2 regions of the Vibrio sabulosilitoris genome follow, and region 1 is predicted to be linked to the other one. Evidence: riboswitches for the same ligand, from Rfam matches in the RefSeq annotation. Region 1 holds a riboswitch; the other holds the start of a gene.
What was found. A riboswitch is a leader RNA that binds a small molecule or an ion and turns the genes downstream of it on or off. The one in region 1 is predicted to bind thiamine pyrophosphate.
Positions count from the first base shown of each region.

Region 1 (5,508 bases):
GGAACGATGGCTTCCAAGAGAACATCTACTGTTTTACTAACAACATTCCACAGCGCGATGGTGGTACTCACCTAGCGGGCTTCCGTGCGGCGCTGACTCGTACGCTGAATTCGTTTATGGACAAAGAGGGCTTCTCGAAGAAAGCCAAGACCTCTACCTCGGGTGATGATGCACGCGAAGGTCTAACAGCAGTTATCTCGGTTAAGGTACCGGATCCTAAGTTCTCAAGCCAAACCAAAGACAAGCTGGTTTCATCTGAGGTGAAGTCGGCGGTTGAGTCGGTGATGGGTGAAAAGCTTAACGAGTTCCTCGCTGAGAACCCAACCGAAGCGAAAACGGTTTGTAGCAAGATCATCGACGCAGCACGTGCGCGTGAAGCGGCGCGTAAAGCGCGTGAGATGACCCGTCGTAAAGGCGCACTCGATCTCGCTGGCCTGCCAGGTAAGCTGGCTGACTGTCAGGAAAAAGACCCTGCACTGTCTGAACTGTACATAGTGGAGGGTGACTCGGCAGGCGGCTCCGCAAAACAAGGCCGTAACCGTAAGAATCAGGCAATCCTACCGCTGAAAGGTAAGATCTTGAACGTTGAGAAGGCGCGCTTCGATAAGATGCTGTCTTCACAAGAAGTCGCGACTCTGATCACCGCGCTAGGCTGTGGTATCGGCCGCGATGAGTACAACCCAGATAAGCTGCGCTACCATAACATCATCATCATGACCGATGCGGATGTCGATGGTTCGCACATTCGTACGCTGCTGTTGACCTTCTTCTACCGTCAAATGCCTGAGCTTATTGAGCGCGGCTATGTGTACATCGCTCAGCCACCGCTTTACAAAGTGAAGAAGGGCAAGCAAGAGCAGTACATCAAAGATGAAGATGCGATGAACCAGTATCAGATTGCACTGGCTCTCGATAACGCAGCGCTGCATGTTAACCCAGAAGCACCAGCCTTAGCGGGTGAAGCGCTAGAGAAACTGGTTCAGCAGTACAACAAAGGTATCAAGCTGGTGGATCGCATAAGCCGCCGCTACCCACAAGCATTGATGCACGAGCTTATCTACACGCCACGTCTAACGGCAGAGCAGTGTCACGATGCTGGCGCGGTTGAGGCTTGGACCAAGCAGTTAGTCGATCAGCTAAACGCGAAAGAAGTCGGCGCAAGCCAGTACAGCGTTGAGGTTGAACAGCACGCTGAGCTAGGCCTAAACCTGCCGAAGGTGATTGTACGTACACACGGTGTGGTGCACGAGCACGTACTGTCTGTCGACTTCATCAACTCGAAAGAGTACAGCAAGCTTGCAGACCTTTCAGAGGCACTTGATGGCTTGATTGAAGAGGGTGCTTACATCAAGCGTGGCGAGCGTACTCTTGCTATCAGCAGCTTTGTTGATGCGCTTAACTGGCTAATCAAAGAGTCACGCCGTGGTCTAAGCCTGCAGCGCTACAAAGGTCTGGGTGAGATGAACCCAGATCAGCTGTGGGAAACCACCATGGACCCTGATACTCGTCGTATGATGCAGGTGACGATCGAGGATGCGGTTGGTGCAGACCAGCTATTCACCACGCTAATGGGCGATCAGGTTGAGCCTCGTCGTAACTTTATCGAAGAGAACGCGCTGAAAGTGGCTAACCTTGACGTCTAGTCGACACCAGCTTTAACCAAATTAGAAACAGCTACCGACAATCGGTGGCTGTTTTTTTTGGGGGCGACGAAATTAGGGGCGAGGTGCGGGGACGTTTCACTTCGGGGAGCGAGGAGGTCGTCACTTGAGGTTAATTGAGTGGTAGAGCCTTTGAGTCATCAGTGTGTTGGGTTTAAGGCTATGAAAAGTCGGGTAATAAAAAAAATTGAAGAAAATTACTTGAAAGGGGGCTTTGGTGTCCACATATCTTGTTATGAGGAGAGGGTATCTTGCTAGAGAATAGAAGATAGGCCGCCTCAAACCCGCCAACGGCGCATCGCTCTGATGAGGATAGCCCTGCTGGCTGACAATTTAACCTTGATCCCTACTCATGTCCCTGCGTCGGCGATAAGCGGCCTGTGGAATGAACCAGGATCTCTTAGCCAGTCATTTGATCACTTACAGTCACGATCAATGGCGTTTGAGGCTAAGACTATTGCTTACTAAGAGGATAGCATGATGAGAACTGTTGATTTTACACCCCTATACCGCAATGCAATTGGCTTTGACCGTCTGTTTAACATGATGGAAGCGAATTCAGCTAAAAACACTTCTGGCGGTTACCCTCCATACAATATCGAGCAAAAAGACGAAAACCACTACCGCATCACCATGGCAGTAGCCGGCTTTGCCGAGTCACAACTCGAGATCACCCAAAAAGAAAATATGCTACTGGTTAAGGGTGAGCGTCAAGCCGAAGAGGGTAAGAACTACGTCTACCAAGGCATCGCCGAGCGCGACTTCGAGCGTAAGTTCCAACTCGCAGATTACGTTAAGGTCGTCGGTGCAACCATGGAAAACGGCCTACTGCACGTAGACCTAGAACGTGAGATCCCAGAAGCAATGAAGCCTCGCAAGATTGCCATCAACGGCAACAACTTGCTTGAAGGCTAAGATTTTTCAATCTGAGATTGAGAGCGCCTAGATGGCGCTCTTTTTTTTTGCAAAAAAAAGAGATCGAGAGGCGAGATCGCTTTGCTGCGAGAACGCTTCGCTCGAGGTGGTGGAGCACTTGACAGTGGTGGCTAGGGTTGGAAAATTTTCTCGCCTCTCGCCTCTCGCCTCTCGCCTCTCGCCTCTCGCCTCTCGCCTCTCGCCTCTCGCCTCTCGCCTCTCGCCTCTCGCCTCTCGCCTCTCGCCTCTCGCCTCTCGCCTCTCGCCTCTCGCCTCTCGCCTCTAAAAAGTGACTACTGTAACTTTTTCATTTTGTTGTTGTTTGTGGGCAGTTACGTATACTTATCAGCATTAATTTTGGTCGAATTTTGGGGTTAAACCATGGGTCAGTTTTCCATTTTGGGCTTCATTGCACTTGGTGGTGCATTTGGTGCTTGTTCTAGATATTTAGTTTCTGAGTTGTGTGTACAGCTTTTTGGTCGTGGATTTCCTTATGGCACATTGACCGTCAATGTGGTCGGTTCGTTTGCGATGGGCTGCTTGATCGCCGCTTTTGAGAACGAGATGCTAGCCACTGACCCATGGCGACAAATTATTGGCTTGGGCTTTCTCGGTGCTCTGACGACCTTTTCGACCTTCTCAATGGATAATGTCCTGCTGATGCAGCAGGGGGCTTTTTTCAAGATGGGGCTCAATGTGTTGCTTAATGTTGTGCTCAGCATTTCTGCTGCCTGGCTAGGTTTTCAATTACTGGTTAAGAGTTAATTATCTGTTCTGATCCGATTGGTTTGTCACCACTAATTACCTATAATCGGAGTTCTCACAGATTTAGTGAGCTGAAACTTGTCGGAGTGCCACATTGGCTGAGACCGTTCATTCGGGATCCGTTGAACCTGATCAGGCTAACACCTGCGAAGGGAACAAGAGCAAGCGTGCTGCAATCTACATCGCTCACGCTAGCGTTCGATAGGACATCGACCGTCTTTTCGACCCTCTTGTCGCATCTATCCGCCAAGCATTTTCATTCCATTTCAAGCAAAGGAAGAATGCTATGTCGAATCGTAAACAAGCAAGACTGGAAGCAAAACAGTTTATTGATACGCTCTCTGTAGAGCCCTACCCAAATTCCTCGAAGGTTTATATTCAAGGCTCAAGACCGGATGTTCGTGTGCCTATGCGCGAGATCGCCTTGGCTGACACCCTAGTTGGCGGAACCAAAGAGGCCCCTATCTATGAGCCCAATGAGGCGATTCGAGTCTACGATACCTCCGGTGTTTATACCGATCCCGAGCACCAAATCGATCTTTACCGAGGCCTACCTAAGCTGCGCCAGGCATGGATAGAGGAGCGGGGCGATACCGAGTTGCTCGATGAGGTGAGCTCGGTGTACAGCAAGCAAAGACTAGAGGATGAGAGTTTAGACGAGTTGCGCTATGGTCATCTGCCACCTATTCGCCGCGCAAAGGCTGGGCAGTGCGTCACTCAGCTTCATTATGCGCGCCAGGGAATCATCACGCCAGAGATGGAGTTCATCGCCATTCGCGAGAACATGGGACGGGCTAAGTACCGCGATGAGGTCCTGACTCAGCAGCATCCTGGGCAGCATTTCGGTGCTAACTTACCGCAAGCTATTACCCCTGAATTTGTCCGCCAAGAAGTGGCTCAAGGGCGTGCTATCATTCCATCTAACATCAATCACCCAGAATCTGAGCCGATGATCATCGGTCGTAACTTCTTGGTAAAGGTCAACGCCAATATTGGTAACTCATCAGTCAGCTCTTCGATAGAGGAGGAGGTCGAAAAGCTGGTGTGGTCAACCCGTTGGGGCGGCGACACAGTGATGGACTTGTCGACTGGGCGCAATATTCATGAGACGCGTGAGTGGATACTGCGTAACAGTCCAGTGCCAATTGGTACTGTGCCTATGTATCAGGCGCTAGAGAAGGTCAATGGGATTGCTGAAAACCTTAACTGGGAAGTGATGCGCGATACTTTAATCGAGCAAGCCGAACAGGGTGTTGATTACTTCACTATTCACGCGGGCCTATTGCTACGCTATATCCCGATGACAGCGAAGCGCGTTACCGGCATTGTCTCTCGTGGTGGCTCGATCATCGCCAAGTGGTGTCTTGCTCACCACCAAGAAAGTTTCCTCTATACCCACTTTAAAGAGATCTGTGAGATCTGTGCCAAGTACGATGTTGCGCTGTCTCTGGGCGATGGCCTACGTCCAGGCTCGATTGCTGATGCCAACGACGAGGCACAGTTTTCAGAGTTGCGTACCCTTGGTGAACTGACCAAGATCGCTTGGCAGCATGATGTTCAGGTGATCATTGAGGGGCCAGGACACGTGCCGATGCACATGATCAAAGAGAATATGGATGAGCAGCTTAAGCACTGTCATGAAGCGCCTTTCTATACCTTAGGCCCTTTGACCACCGACATTGCCCCAGGTTATGACCACATTACCTCAGGCATTGGCGCGGCGATGATTGGTTGGTATGGGTGCGCGATGCTGTGTTATGTCACCCCCAAAGAGCATCTAGGTCTGCCAAACAAGCAAGATGTGAAGACTGGGCTGATCACCTATAAACTCGCGGCTCACGCAGCGGATCTGGCCAAGGGCCACCCTGGTGCACAAGTGCGTGATAACGCTTTGTCTAAGGCACGCTTCGAGTTCCGCTGGCAAGATCAATTCAACCTGTCTCTCGACCCAGAAACCGCACAGTGCTATCACGATGAAACTTTGCCTCAAGAGTCTGGCAAGGTGGCACACTTTTGCTCTATGTGTGGCCCTAAGTTCTGCTCGATGAAGATTTCTCAAGAGGTGCGTGAGTACGCCAAAGACAGCCAACAGGTCGCGGCAGACCAATCCATTGAAATTCAAATGTTGGACAATCCACTTGAAGGGATGCGTCAGAAATCCCAACAA
Region 1 is NZ_AP029599.1:459,234-464,741, forward strand. It holds gene gyrB (DNA topoisomerase (ATP-hydrolyzing) subunit B) at 1-1,643, shown strand, start outside; gene ACZ5R2_RS02305 (Hsp20 family protein) at 2,142-2,576, shown strand; gene crcB (fluoride efflux transporter CrcB) at 2,958-3,341, shown strand; TPP riboswitch at 3,414-3,513, shown strand; gene thiC (phosphomethylpyrimidine synthase ThiC) at 3,628-5,508, shown strand, end outside.

Region 2 (5,508 bases), 1.2 Mb from region 1:
TATGCCGATTGAATATTTAGCCCTTGCTGCCAAAATGCCACCTCCATGCGGGTCGCGGTCTTAAAAATCTCGATCAGGTTTTTTCCCCGCTGGCTCTCGATGTCAATATCAGCCAGCAATTGATCAAAATACTCGGCCCCATGCGCCACGCCCGATTGAAACTCATCACTGCCATACAGGGTTATCCAACTCGCGTACGGATTGCCCTCTATTACCGTCTCCGGGTCATCCGTGAGCATCTTACCGATTACCGCATAACCAATTGAGCATGGCGCAAGCGCCGCGTAGAGGTCTACTAGATCCCCAGCCATTCCAGTATCGAGCACATAGCGGGTATACGCCACTGTGCCAAAGTCCTCTGGCTCATTTTCTAGATCTGACTCACTCAATCCCCACTGAGCGCAATAGGTCACGTGATGAGTGATTTCAGTATCTACTAGGGCTTGTACGCTTGGTAGCGCTCTGCGCATATCCGCTAGCGTGCGTGCCTTGTACATCGCGAGGGCATAAGCGCGAGCGTACTGCTTTAGAAACAGAAAATCTTGCTTGAGATAGTGAAGAAAACACGACTGCGCTAAGGTCCCTTTTGCCAACTGGCGAACAAAACTGTGCTCAATATACGCGTGCCAATCTTGTTCGCAGGCATCGATTAAATCTTGATATTTCATGGGCTGTTTACCTAGTTAACGCTTGGAAGAAGATCGGCGGCGGTTGGCTGTGACTTGATGATGCCACGCTGATACAGAAACGCGGCGTAGTCGCTATAACGCTGTGGGTCGACTGCCGCCGGGCGCAGAGCAAAACGGGTTAGCGTATCATTCCAAGCACGCAGGTTAAGTTCGTTATCTAGCGTATCTGGTGAGTAAGCAACAAACTCATTCCAAGAGGCCTCTGGGTGATTAACGATATAGGTGGTGGCTTGCTCGAGCGCCTTGGCAAAAGCCTTGATGGTCTCAGCGTCATAGCGCTTGGCATTAGCCACAAAAATTAGCTCATCGTAGGTTGGAACGCCGTGCTCTTCTGGGAAAAAGGCCTTGGCTTTAAAGCCTTCAAGCTCAAGCTGATTCATCTCAAAGTTACGCAGGCCGCCCCAGATGGCATCCACTTTGCCTGAAGCGAGAGAAGAAGATAGCGCCCAACCGACATTGATGATCTCGACTTCAGAGAATTTGACCCCACTTTGCGCGAGCATTTTACCAATCGTGGCATCCTCATTACCGGCAATCGCGATACCAATCTTTTTGCCCTTGAGATCGCCAATCGTATCGTGTTTGCCATTATCTAGCACGGTAAGGGTATTCAGCGGCGTAGCTATCAATGTCGCAGCACGAACTAGTGGCAGGCCAGCGGCGACATCAATCGTCAAGCTCGGCTGATAAGACACCGCTAGATCGACGCGGCCTGCTGCCACTAGTTTTGCTGGTGTGCTTGGATCTGCTGGCTCTTGAATCTCAATCTCTAGTCCCTGCTGTTTAAAGTAGCCGCGCTCTTGAGCAATGACGATAGGTCCGTGATTGGGGTTTACAAACCAGTCCAGCATCAGTGTCAGTTTTTTCTCTGCTGCCATAGCGCCACTCGATAAAAGTGTCGTGAGCAGAGCCGTCGCGCTAAGTAGTTTCTTCGTAGTCATTATGCGTATCCTTTGAGGTCGAATCCTTTACTGGTTTTCCCAGGGAATAAGTTTTTTGAGGAGTTTATCGGTTAAGAAATAAAGACTGATCGAGAGCAGCGCGAGGATAAACAGCGCGGCAAACATTTCATCAATGATCATGCGAGCGTTGGCTTGCAGCATCAGATAACCAAGGCCTGCGCTTGAGCCCACCCACTCGCCGACGACCGCACCAATCGGCGCGATCACTACCGCGACTCGCACACCAGAGGCGAGTGTTGGCAGCGCGGCGGGAAGTTGGATATGACGCAGTAACTGCCATTTCGAGGCATCCATGGTTTTGGCCAAATCGAGGTAACCGGTTGGGGTATTACGCAGCCCGTCGTAGCAGCAGGTAGTCACCGGAAAGAAGATGATGATCGCGGCCATCACGACCTTAGAAGCGATCCCATAGCCAAGCCACAGCATTAAGATGGGTGCAATCGCAAACACTGGTACCGCTTGGCTAGCGATTAAGACTGGCAACAGCCAGCGCTTAACTGGCTCAAACAGCAGCATCTGCAGGGCAAATAGCAAGCCCATGGTTAAACCAAGCAATAGACCCAGTATAATCTCCTGCCCTGTCACCCACGAGTGCATCAGCAGCACATCGTAACGCTCGATGAGTTTACTCAGTACCTGCATCGGCGCGGGCAGAATAAAGCTTGGCAGCTCAAATATCACTACTAAAGCTTGCCATAGCCCCAGTATCACTGCGGTACTTACCAGCAGACGAAAAATCGGGTGACTGCGGGATTCGCTGCGTTCAACATGACGCGAAATCGTGTCGTATTGGGACATATCACTCATAATCACGCTCCAATTGATTTAAAATCGCCTGTTGCAGCGCCGCGCACTGCGCATCTAGGTCGCGTGGAATAGCGCTGGTTGGTACCTCAAGTGATTGAGCGTTGGCGGGTGTGCCCTGAAGCACGTACAGTTGCTCGGCTAGGCGCACCGCTTCTTGGGGATCGTGGGTGATCAACACCACCGTCTTACCTTTTAGCAGCATCGCCGCCAAGGTTTGCAGTTTATGCCGAGTGACCGCATCGAGTGCAGAGAACGGCTCATCCATCAACACCACAGGTCGGTCTTGCATCAGTGTTCTCGCCAACGCCACACGCTGGCGCATCCCGCCAGACAGTTGGTTAGGCATACTGTTGGCGTAATCAGCCAACCCCACCGCTTCTAGCAGTGACAATGCTTGCTCTTGGTCATGGTTACCGCTCATTGGCGGGCTAAAGCGCTGACTCAAACACACATTATCGATAACACTCAGCCACGGCAGCAATAGGTCTTGCTGGGCCATATAGGCAATACGCCCGTCGAGTGATTGGGTATCACTGGTGAGCAACTCACCTTGCCAATCAACCTTGTCATCAAGCAGGCCCGCAAGATAGCGCAAGATGGTAGTCTTGCCGCTGCCACTGCGCCCTAGCACCACACTCCACTGACCGGCAGGAAAGGCAATGTCGAGCTGCGCAAGCGTTGCACTGCTGCTATCTCGATATCGTAGACCGGCGTTTTTCAGCTCAATACCAAGCGCATTAGCGCACATCGGCATGTCCTTGATAGAAGTGGTGCACAGGTCCGTGTCCCTGACCGATAGTGAGCTCATCGGCATGAGCAATCGCCTCAGAGATATACTGCTTACCCAGCCCTACTGCCTTACGAAGGTTATTACCCTGCGCCAAGTACGATGCAATGGCAGAAGAGAGGGTACAGCCAGTGCCGTGGGTGTTTTGGGTTGCACTGCGCTTGGCACTAATCAACTCATGGCTGTCCGCGGTGATCAGTAGATCATTACTGTTCTCGTCTTGCTCTAGGTGACCGCCCTTTAGCAGCACCGCTTTTGCGCCAAGTGCGCGCAAGTCGGTGATCATCGCATTCATGTCATCTTCAGATTCAGGGACTGGCTTACCCGTTAGTGCCGCGCCCTCTGGCAAGTTTGGCGTGATAATATCCGCCATAGGAATGAGCTTTTGTTTGAGCGTGCTAATCGCTGACTGCTCAAGCAGTAGATCGCCACTGGTCGCCACCATCACAGGATCAACAACTAGGAATTGAGGTTTATACTGCTCAAGCTTTCGGGCCACAGTTTCGATGATACTGGAGTCGGCGAGCATACCGATTTTCACCGCCACGACATGCAGATCGCTAAACACGGCGTCGAGCTGACTCTCAACATGCTCAAGTGAAATAGGCAGAATGGCGGATACGCCTTGGGTGTTTTGCGAAGTGATCGCCGTGATCGCCGTGCAGGCAAAACTGCCCGTCGCCGAGATGGCTTTAATATCCGCTTGAATGCCGGCACCGCCGCCGCTATCTGAGCCTGCAATGGTAAGGACAATAGGTGTGGTTTGCTTGGGTGTCACTTGAGAATGTGCCATCGTTACTCCTAATACGGCGTAGGTGATTACTGACCGCAGGAAACGAACCTTGGCACACCAGCACCGCCTGAGTAACGGAGCTCGATAACAAGCCAGAATAGATCGCTGGCAGGTTGGCAAAGTACGAATAGTTCCCTACGTCAGTGTTAACTGAATCAGGTTCTACGGGTCTCGAATTTCGATCTCAGCCAAACTAAAACTCTGGCCCCCCGACTATCTGGCACCCATCATAGCAGCCAACCGCCCAGTGATGCACTTCTTTTTACAACTTGAAAATCACGGAATGAGAGCTTGGCGACTATTTATCCGGCGCAGGGTCGCCATTGTCTAAAGCAGAGTCCTCGGTCATGAACTGCCGCTCACCCGTGGCATCAAAGACACTATTAAATAGAGTGATGTAGCGCTCGCGCTGCGAGGCAGTCAGCTTACGCTGGATAACCAAGAGCTGCTGAATCTCCTCCGCTTGAATGAACGCGTAGCGAATCATCCCGTCATCGGCCGTCATGTCGAAACGGATCTCCTTACCATCACCCTGCTTCACCTGACTAAGCCAGCCCTCAAGCACCTCAATGTTCTCGGCGCAGTCTATGTGATACGCATAGCCTCGCTCGACCTTTTGTCTTGCCCAATAGTGCTCTTTATCCAGCGCTACGGTGTGTCGTGATAACAGCAAGGCCTGACAACGTGAGACGCAGCCAGTCACCCTCACTGGTGTATGCTTAAACTCAGGCTGACCAGACAGGCTATCGTGATGCGGCGCAATCAAGTTACACGGCTTTGCTTGGCTGGCCGTTGCCCCATTCCAGTGGATAGGCACATAAATCTCGCCAAGATTTTGGTCTGTGGTGAGCCTGGCCCGCGCAAGGCAGCTGCCGTAGCGGCTGGTCACTCTCACAAGTCCTTCGGCTTTGAGCTGATAATCGCGCGCCGTTTGGGGGTGAATCGCAACATAAGGCTCGGGATCAAACGACCCTAATTGGGCTGACAGGCCGGTGCGCGTCATGGTATGCCATTGGTCACGCGTTCGGCCGGTATTAAGCAGCAGCGGATACTCGTCATCAACCACGCTGACAGGAGCGCGGTAACGCACAGGGATCAAGTGAGCTTTGCCGCTTGGGGTATAAAAGCGACCATCGCTGAACATTCTTTGCTGAACAGGCTCAGATTGCCACGCTTTGACCGGCCACTGCTGGGGCGTCAACGCACTGTATCCCTGATCATCAAGCGTGGTTAAACCAATCAGTGACAAATCACGCTCAAAGTGTTGGTTTCCGAGCGTGGTAAGCTTGGCGTATTCTGCAAAGATCTCCCCCTCGTGGAGATAATCAAACGCCTGCTCAAAACCGAGCTTTTGCCCGACTTGGCTGATGACCCACCAATCAGGCTTGGCCTCGCCAGGGCTTGGCAGTATGCGCCGCTGACGCGAGATGCGGCGTTCCGAGTTCGTCACCGTGCCCGACTTCTCACTCC
Region 2 is NZ_AP029599.1:1,614,736-1,620,243, reverse strand. It holds gene tenA (thiaminase II) at 1-668, opposite strand, end outside; gene ACZ5R2_RS07725 (ABC transporter substrate-binding protein) at 680-1,630, opposite strand; partial or broken gene ACZ5R2_RS07720 (ABC transporter permease) at 1,658-2,392, opposite strand; gene ACZ5R2_RS07715 (ABC transporter ATP-binding protein) at 2,451-3,206, opposite strand; gene thiD (bifunctional hydroxymethylpyrimidine kinase/phosphomethylpyrimidine kinase) at 3,196-4,038, opposite strand; TPP riboswitch at 4,154-4,260, opposite strand; gene ACZ5R2_RS07705 (molybdopterin oxidoreductase family protein) at 4,337-5,508, opposite strand, start outside.
Region 2: another riboswitch for thiamine pyrophosphate. It lies ahead of thiD (bifunctional hydroxymethylpyrimidine kinase/phosphomethylpyrimidine kinase); the one in region 1 lies ahead of thiC (phosphomethylpyrimidine synthase ThiC).